2 regions of the Peribacillus sp. TE19612 genome follow, and region 1 is predicted to be linked to the other one. Evidence: riboswitches for the same ligand, from Rfam matches in the RefSeq annotation. Region 1 holds a riboswitch; the other holds the start of a gene.
What was found. Region 1 has a riboswitch for S-adenosylmethionine ahead of metK (methionine adenosyltransferase). Riboswitches for the same ligand answer to the same signal wherever they lie in the genome.
Positions count from the first base shown of each region.

Region 2: it holds a riboswitch for S-adenosylmethionine, as region 1 does, so the genes downstream of both, mtnW (2,3-diketo-5-methylthiopentyl-1-phosphate enolase) here and metK (methionine adenosyltransferase) in region 1, are expected to answer to the same signal.

Region 1 covers NZ_JBWCCL010000013.1:33,065-36,852, forward strand. Annotated here, with positions in the region: gene pckA (phosphoenolpyruvate carboxykinase (ATP)) at 1-1,190, opposite strand, end outside; SAM riboswitch class I at 1,620-1,782, shown strand; gene metK (methionine adenosyltransferase) at 1,946-3,139, shown strand; gene ACZ9AO_RS20830 (gamma carbonic anhydrase) at 3,440-3,788, opposite strand, start outside.
Region 2 covers NZ_JBWCCL010000004.1:317,314-321,101, forward strand. Annotated here, with positions in the region: gene ACZ9AO_RS09680 (carbon-nitrogen family hydrolase) at 1-648, opposite strand, end outside; gene ACZ9AO_RS09685 (pyridoxal phosphate-dependent aminotransferase) at 747-1,919, shown strand; SAM riboswitch class I at 2,038-2,191, shown strand; gene mtnW (2,3-diketo-5-methylthiopentyl-1-phosphate enolase) at 2,300-3,532, shown strand; gene ACZ9AO_RS09695 (2-hydroxy-3-keto-5-methylthiopentenyl-1-phosphate phosphatase) at 3,539-3,788, shown strand, end outside.

The sequences.
Region 1 (3,788 bases):
GGTGAACCGAAGCAAGTGGAGAATGTAGCTTCCGGAGAAGTTACGCCTCTTTCAGTACCAGCCAATTTACTAGTGTATCCGCTTAGGAAGTGGAACATTGCCTGTTCTTTGGAAAGCTTGCTGATTGGAGGCAGAACGCCTGAAGCATCAGCTGTTAAGAAAATGATTGTATTTGGATGTCCTGCAATACTTGGGTTCACGATGTTATCGATCGCTTGCATTTGGTAAGCAGCACGAGTGTTTTCAGTCAATGAACTGTCATCATAGTTCGCTACACGCGTATCCGGATCAACAACAACATTTTCTAATACAGCACCAAAACGGATTGCATCGAAAATTTGCGGTTCTTTTTCACGTGAAAGGTTGATCGTTTTCGCATAGCAGCCGCCTTCGATGTTGAATACGCCGTTAGAAGACCAGCCGTGCTCGTCATCGCCAATCAATTTACGGCTAGTGTCTGCTGATAAAGTTGTTTTGCCTGTACCGGACAGTCCGAAGAATAAAGCGACGTCCCCTTCACGTCCTACGTTAGCAGAGCAATGCATTGGAAGGATTCCAGCCTCTGGAAGTAAGTAGTTCATGATCGAGAAGATCGATTTTTTCATTTCTCCTGCATATTCCGTTCCGCCGATCAGGATCGTACGGCGTTCAAAAGAAACGATGATGAACGTTTCGGATGTAGTTCCGTCCACTTCTGGGTCCGCTTTGAAGTTAGGTGCAGAAAGGATCGTGAATTCAGCTTCGTGACCTCTCAGTTCCTCTTCGTTTGGACGGATGAACAAAGTATGGGCGAAAAGGTTATGCCAAGCATATTCATTAACAACACGGATGGGAAGACGTGATGATTCGTCTGCACCAGCGAAACCTTTAAAAACAAAAATCTCTTCTTTTGCTTTTAGGTAGTCAACTACTTTATTATATAGTTTATTGAACACATCTTCGGAAATCGGCCGGTTCACGGGACCCCAATCGATTTTATCTTTAACTGATGCTTCTTCCACGATATATTTATCTTTAGGTGAACGACCAGTATATTTGCCAGTTTCAGCTTTTACCGCGCCGGTTGATGTTAAAACGCCTTCATTTCTGCTAAGTACTTTTTCGACCAATTGAGGAACTGATAGTTGAGTTTGCACATTGTTTCCTGTTAATAATTGGTGTAACTCATTAGAAACATCTACAGAATTCATATATGAGGTACCTTCCTTTGTTTGAGTTTTTATATTACAATTAGTATAACACATTCATTTAATTAGTCTATACTATTTCTTTTAATTTGTGATTATTTTCAGCTAGCCGCATTAATCATTTTAATCCGGCAGGAACCGAGTCAGGATAATCGCATATACTTTCATGAAGAAAAATTTATTTAAATAGGAAGTTAGTAAGCAATATATGTCTAATGGGAAAGTCAGGATGTCGTTCCTTTTCGATGTTCAATACTTTATTATTAATGGCAATTTACAACATTTCTATTCGTATTTTGCGTTGTAAACCCCTCTAGGACGTTGTATCAACATGTTTTTTCAAATGAACGCCATTCTGGGTGGAAATGTTCTTTTTAGAAAAGCATTGACAAATTCCAGCCAAATACGATAATATCTTAAATTGTACGGATTCTCTTATCCCGAGTTGGTGGAGGGACAGGCCCTTTGAAACCCAGCAACCTGCCATATTGAACTTGACTCCAAGATCGATCGCCGAAAATAAAGCGAAGGTCTTCAAGGAATAGTGGTGATGGTGCTAACCTGAGCAAGGTAAAAAACCCTTGAACGATAAGAGTGAAAGGATAGAAGACAGAATTTTAAACCTTTCCTCATTTGCCAGGGAAGGTTTTTGTGTTTTTTATAAGTAATTCTGTGTCTATAGTTGAAACTAATGAGGGAAACGAGTTCCGTAAAAATCAGGCTTATGCCTACAACATACTAACTTCCAAGGAGGAAATATGATGTCAAAGAAACGTCTATTTACTTCTGAATCTGTTACAGAGGGCCATCCGGACAAAATTTGTGATCAGATTTCAGATTCCATTTTAGATGCTATCCTAGCTAAGGATGCAAATGCACGTGTTGCGTGTGAAACTAGTGTAACTACAGGTCTTGTACTTGTTGCTGGTGAAATTACAACGTCCGCTTACGTGGATATCCCGCGTATCGTTCGTGATACGGTTAAAGGAATTGGCTACACACGTGCGAAATACGGTTTCGATGCTGAAACTTGTGCCGTTTTGAGTTCCATTGATGAGCAGTCTGCCGATATCGCAGCTGGTGTCGATAAGGCATTGGAAGCTCGTGAAGGAAACATGTCAGATGAAGAAATCGATGCAATCGGTGCAGGGGACCAAGGTCTTATGTTCGGATTCGCTTGTAATGAAACAGAAGAGCTTATGCCGCTTCCGATTTCATTGGCGCATAAACTTTCATTCCGCTTGACTCAAGTTCGTAAAGATGAAACTCTTGCTTACCTACGCCCTGATGGTAAAACACAGGTAACCGTGGAATATGATGAGAATAACCGTCCTGTACGTGTAGATACAATCGTCATCTCTACACAACATGATGCAGAAATTACGCTTGAACAAATTCAAGCCGATCTAAAAGAACATGTGATCAAAGCTGTCGTTCCAGCCGAGTTGATCGATGCAGATACTAAGTACTTCATCAACCCGACTGGCCGTTTCGTAATCGGCGGACCTCAAGGGGATGCTGGTCTTACTGGACGTAAAATCATCGTTGATACTTACGGCGGATACGCTCGTCACGGCGGCGGTGCATTCTCTGGAAAGGATGCAACTAAAGTTGACCGTTCTGCTGCATACGCTGCACGTTACGTTGCGAAAAACATCGTGGCAGCCGGCCTTGCCGACAAAGCGGAAGTTCAATTGGCATACGCAATTGGTGTGGCAGAGCCTGTATCGATCTCTATTGATACGTTCGGAACTGGTACAGTTAGCGAAGAAGTCCTTGTTGACCTAGTTCGCGCAAACTTCGACCTTCGTCCAGCTGGAATCATCAAAATGCTTGACCTTCGTCGCCCAATCTACAAACAAACAGCTGCATACGGACACTTCGGCCGTACAGATGTCGATCTTCCATGGGAACGCACGGACAAAGCAGAAACATTAAAAGCACAAGCGTAATTCATATAAAAAAAGGTGTCCCGCTATTTGCGGGGCACCTTTTTTATGGATTAACTTAGCCGTCTGCGGGAATAATTCAAGAAATCCCAAAGAAATTCAACTTTAAGGGCCATACTAGCGATTTACTCGTGAGTTTGGAGCAAATACACGTGAGTTTCAGCGATTTACTCGTGAGTTAGGAGCAAATACTCGTGAATTTCAGCGATTTACTCGTGAATTTGGAGCAAATACTCGTGAATTTCAGCGATTTACTCGTAGTTTGGAGCGAATACTCGTAATTTTCAGTCAAGTGCTCGTGAATTACTTTATTCGTTCCGCCGTTTTATAGTATTGGCCTTTTTCGGCGTATTCGCGTACGATGCGTTCCATATCCTGACGATCTTCTTCGTTGATTTCGCGTATGACTTTAGCTGGACGTCCGAATGCCAACATGTTCGGTGGAATGACTTTGCCTTGGGGAACGAGACTGCCGGCACCGATGAAAGCACCTTCGCCGATTTCGGCTTCATCAAGTACGATCGATCCCATGCCGATTAAAGCTCCTTTGCGGATTTTACAGCTATGTAATATGACCTGATGGCCAATGGTTACTTCATCCTCGATGATCAATGGATTATTTGGGCTTTGGTGCAGGACGCTGTTATCCTGT
Region 2 (3,788 bases), on a different contig from region 1:
AATAATCAAGGAATGGCCCGCAAATATATTATTGACATCCGAACCTGTACGATTAACGGCTACAACATAGGCTTGGTTCTCGATGGCACGGCTTATCAATAAGGCTCTCCAGTGATCGAGTCTCGGCTTTGGCCATTCAGCCGTAACGAATAGAACTTCCGCGCCTTGAACGGTATGGGCCCGCTGCCATTCAGGGAAACGAATGTCATAACAAACGAACCCGGCACATATTTTTTCATCAAGAGTAAATAAACCATCTTTTTCACCTGGCTGCAGGAAATGATGTTCATCCATTAATTGAAATAAGTGAAGCTTATCATATTCTTTAATGAGCTTTCCGTGTTTATCGATGATGATCATGGTGTTATAGATTCCCTTGCTTGTTTTTTTTGCAATGGAACCGCCGATGATGTGAATCTGGTGTTTCTGTGCCTGTGTTTTAAGAAATTCAATCGTTTTTTCTGCCTCTTGATCAGCAATCTCATTCAGCCTGGTCAAGTCGTATCCGGTTGTCCAAAGCTCTGGTAATATGACGATATCGGGCTCGGACCGAGCTGCTTTTTCCATCCATCGTTCTGCAACCTGAAAATTGATATCTGGTTGCCCGAAGGCTATATCCATTTGAATACAAGCTATTTTCCACTTCATCGTTAAAACCCCCACATGTAAAAAATGCTTTACAAGACTACGATAAACATATATCATTTGTGACTAGAATTTCAAGAAATTTCAGAGAAGGTGTATAAATGGTGCAATTCGAAAAATCCGGGCTGCTTCAGGACCTGCCCAAGCAGTTTTTTGCTTCACTAGTAGCAAAAGTCAATGCAATCACGGAGCAAGGACATGATGTCATTAATTTAGGCCAGGGAAACCCTGATCAGCCGACTCCGGAACATATCGTCAAAAGTTTGCAGTCTGCCGCTGAAAAAACGATTAATCATAAATATTCGCCATTCCGGGGACATCAATATTTAAAAGATGCTGCTGCCGTCTTTTATGAACGAGAATACGGTGTCAAGCTGGATCCGAATACTGAAGTGGCGATTCTCTTCGGGGGAAAGGCAGGTCTTGTCGAACTTCCGCAGTGTTTATTGAATCCAGGTGATACGATTCTTGTTCCAGATCCCGGCTATCCGGATTATCTTTCCGGTGTTGTTTTAGCCCAGGCAAAGACCGAACTGATGCCCTTGACAGAAGAAAATGATTTTCTTCCGAAATACGATGACATACATAAAGAAGTTCTTGATAAAGCCAAAATGATGTTCTTGAATTATCCGAATAATCCCACAGGCGCTTCTGCAACTGAAAGTTTCTTTGATGAAACCGTCTCCTTTGCAAAAGAACATTCAATATGTGTGGTCCATGATTTCGCCTATGGGGCGATAGGATTCGCCGGAAAAAAACCGATAAGCTTTCTCCAGGCGGAGGGAGCGAAGGATGTAGGAGTTGAAATATACACCCTATCGAAAACATACAATATGGCAGGGTGGAGAGTCGGCTTCGCAGTGGGCAATAAGAGTGTAATAGAAGCTCTTGAACTATTACAAGACCATCTTTATGTGAGTCTTTTCCCGGGGATACAAGAAGCTGCGGCAAGCGCTTTGCTTGACTCACAGACCTGTGTAGAGCAGTTAGTGCAGATGTACGAGGGGCGAAGGAATGTTTTCATTGAGGGATTGAGGGCCATCGGCTGGGATGTCAAAGCTCCAGCGGCATCGTTTTTTGCCTGGCTCAAAGTACCTGAAGGTTTTACGTCCGAGAGTTTTGCGGACTATTTATTAACGCATGCCCATGTAGCTGTTGCCGCAGGGAATGGGTTCGGTGAATTTGGCGAAGGTTATGTCAGGGTAGGGCTACTGACTTCGGAAGAACGGCTGCAAGAGGCTGTGGAACGAATACGTACATTAAACTTATTTTAATGCAATAAGGTTCACCTTTAAATAGTTAAAACTTATTGACAAAGTAGGAATTACCTGTCAGAATACAAAATAAATTCTTAATCTTTCGATACTTGGATGCAACTTATATATCAGCGTTTTCTTATTTTGAGCAGGTGGAGGGACTAGCCCGATGAAGCCCAGCAACCGACCGTAATTCCATTGTAAAATGGGGCGGAATCCTTCCGCCGGATTTTTTTGAAATCCACAAGGCACGGTGCTAATTCTTGCAGCCGAGGGCTGGGAGATAAGAAGATGGCTTTTTAAAGCCTCTTCTTTATGAAGGGGCTTTTGCCATTTTGAGACCATCTCAGGTTATTAATGACATCGAGAGTTTACTAACGTGTTATAGGAGTGATCAAATGAGCGATATAGTCGCTACTTATTTAATTCATGACTTTAATGGAAATCATGAGAAAAAAGCAGAGAGCATTGCCTTGGGTCTGACTGTGGGGACATGGACGGAATTGCCACATTTGGTACAGAAACAACTGGAAAAACATAAGGGACGCGTCGTATCGGTGACACCCCTATCTGAAGAGGAGAGGGCAAACAGCTACTTTAATCGGAAAGTATACCGTTCGCTGATTAAAATTGCCTATCCGGCAAGGAATTTTTCCAATGATTTACCCGCAATCCTTACAACGGTCTTCGGTAAACTTTCATTGGACGGTGAAATAAAACTTATTGACTTGGATTTTGTCGGTGATATTCAAAAAGCTTTTCCCGGGCCGCAATTTGGCATTGAAGGCATAAGGGAAAAGGTTGGCGTATTTAACCGGCCCTTGGTGATGAGCATCTTTAAAGGCGTATTGGGAAGAGACCTAACATTTCATAATGAGCAACTGAGACAACAAGCATTGGGAGGTGTTGACCTAGTTAAGGATGATGAGATCCTCTTTGACCAGGAACTGACTCCATTTTTCGATAGAATAAAAACGGGAAAAAGAATATTGAATGAAGTCTATGAAACCACTGGCCACCGGACTTTATATGCTGTCAATCTATCAGGGAAAACATTTGAATTATTGGATAAGGCAGAGCAAGCGGCTGAAGCAGGGGCAGATGCTTTATTGTTCAACGTTCATACATATGGTTTGGATGTATTACAGGCCTTGAGTGAACATGATCGTATCAAGCTGCCGATCATGGCGCACCCCGCATATAGCGGGGCATTGGCATCTTCATCATTTTATGGTATCGGCTATCCATTATTGCTTGGTAAATTAGTAAGAATATCAGGTGCGGATTTATCCTTGTTCCCTTCTCCTTATGGAAATGTCGCACTTGAAAAAACGGAGACCTTAGCGATTGCTGAAGCTCTGACAAAAGATGATCTTTCATGGAAAAAAGCCTTCCCTGTTCCTTCGGCAGGCATTCATCCGGGCATGGTTCCGGACCTGATCAAGGATTTCGGGCTTGATAGTGTGATTAATGCCGGAGGCGGAATTCACGGGCACCCTGACGGAGCAGAGGGCGGTGCCAAGGCATTCCGTTTTGCTGTGGAAGCCGTTCTAGCAGGAAAGGAACTTTCTGAAGCGGCGGCTGAGGAAGAAACCCTAAAAAAAGCTCTTGTGTTGTGGGGAGGCCTATAAGAAATAATGAAACCGATCATCTTTTGTGATTTTGACGGAACGATCACCAACACAGATAATATCATTTCAATTATGAAGAAATTTGCGCCTCCGGAATGGGAAGCGTTGAAAGACGGTGTCCTTCAGCAAAAAATCAGTATATCTTCAGGAGTTGGGGATATGTTTTCCCTGCTTGATAGTGGCTTGAAGGATGACATCATCCAATATGTAAGAAAAACGGCCGGCATTCGTCCGGGGTTTTATGAATTCGTTGAGT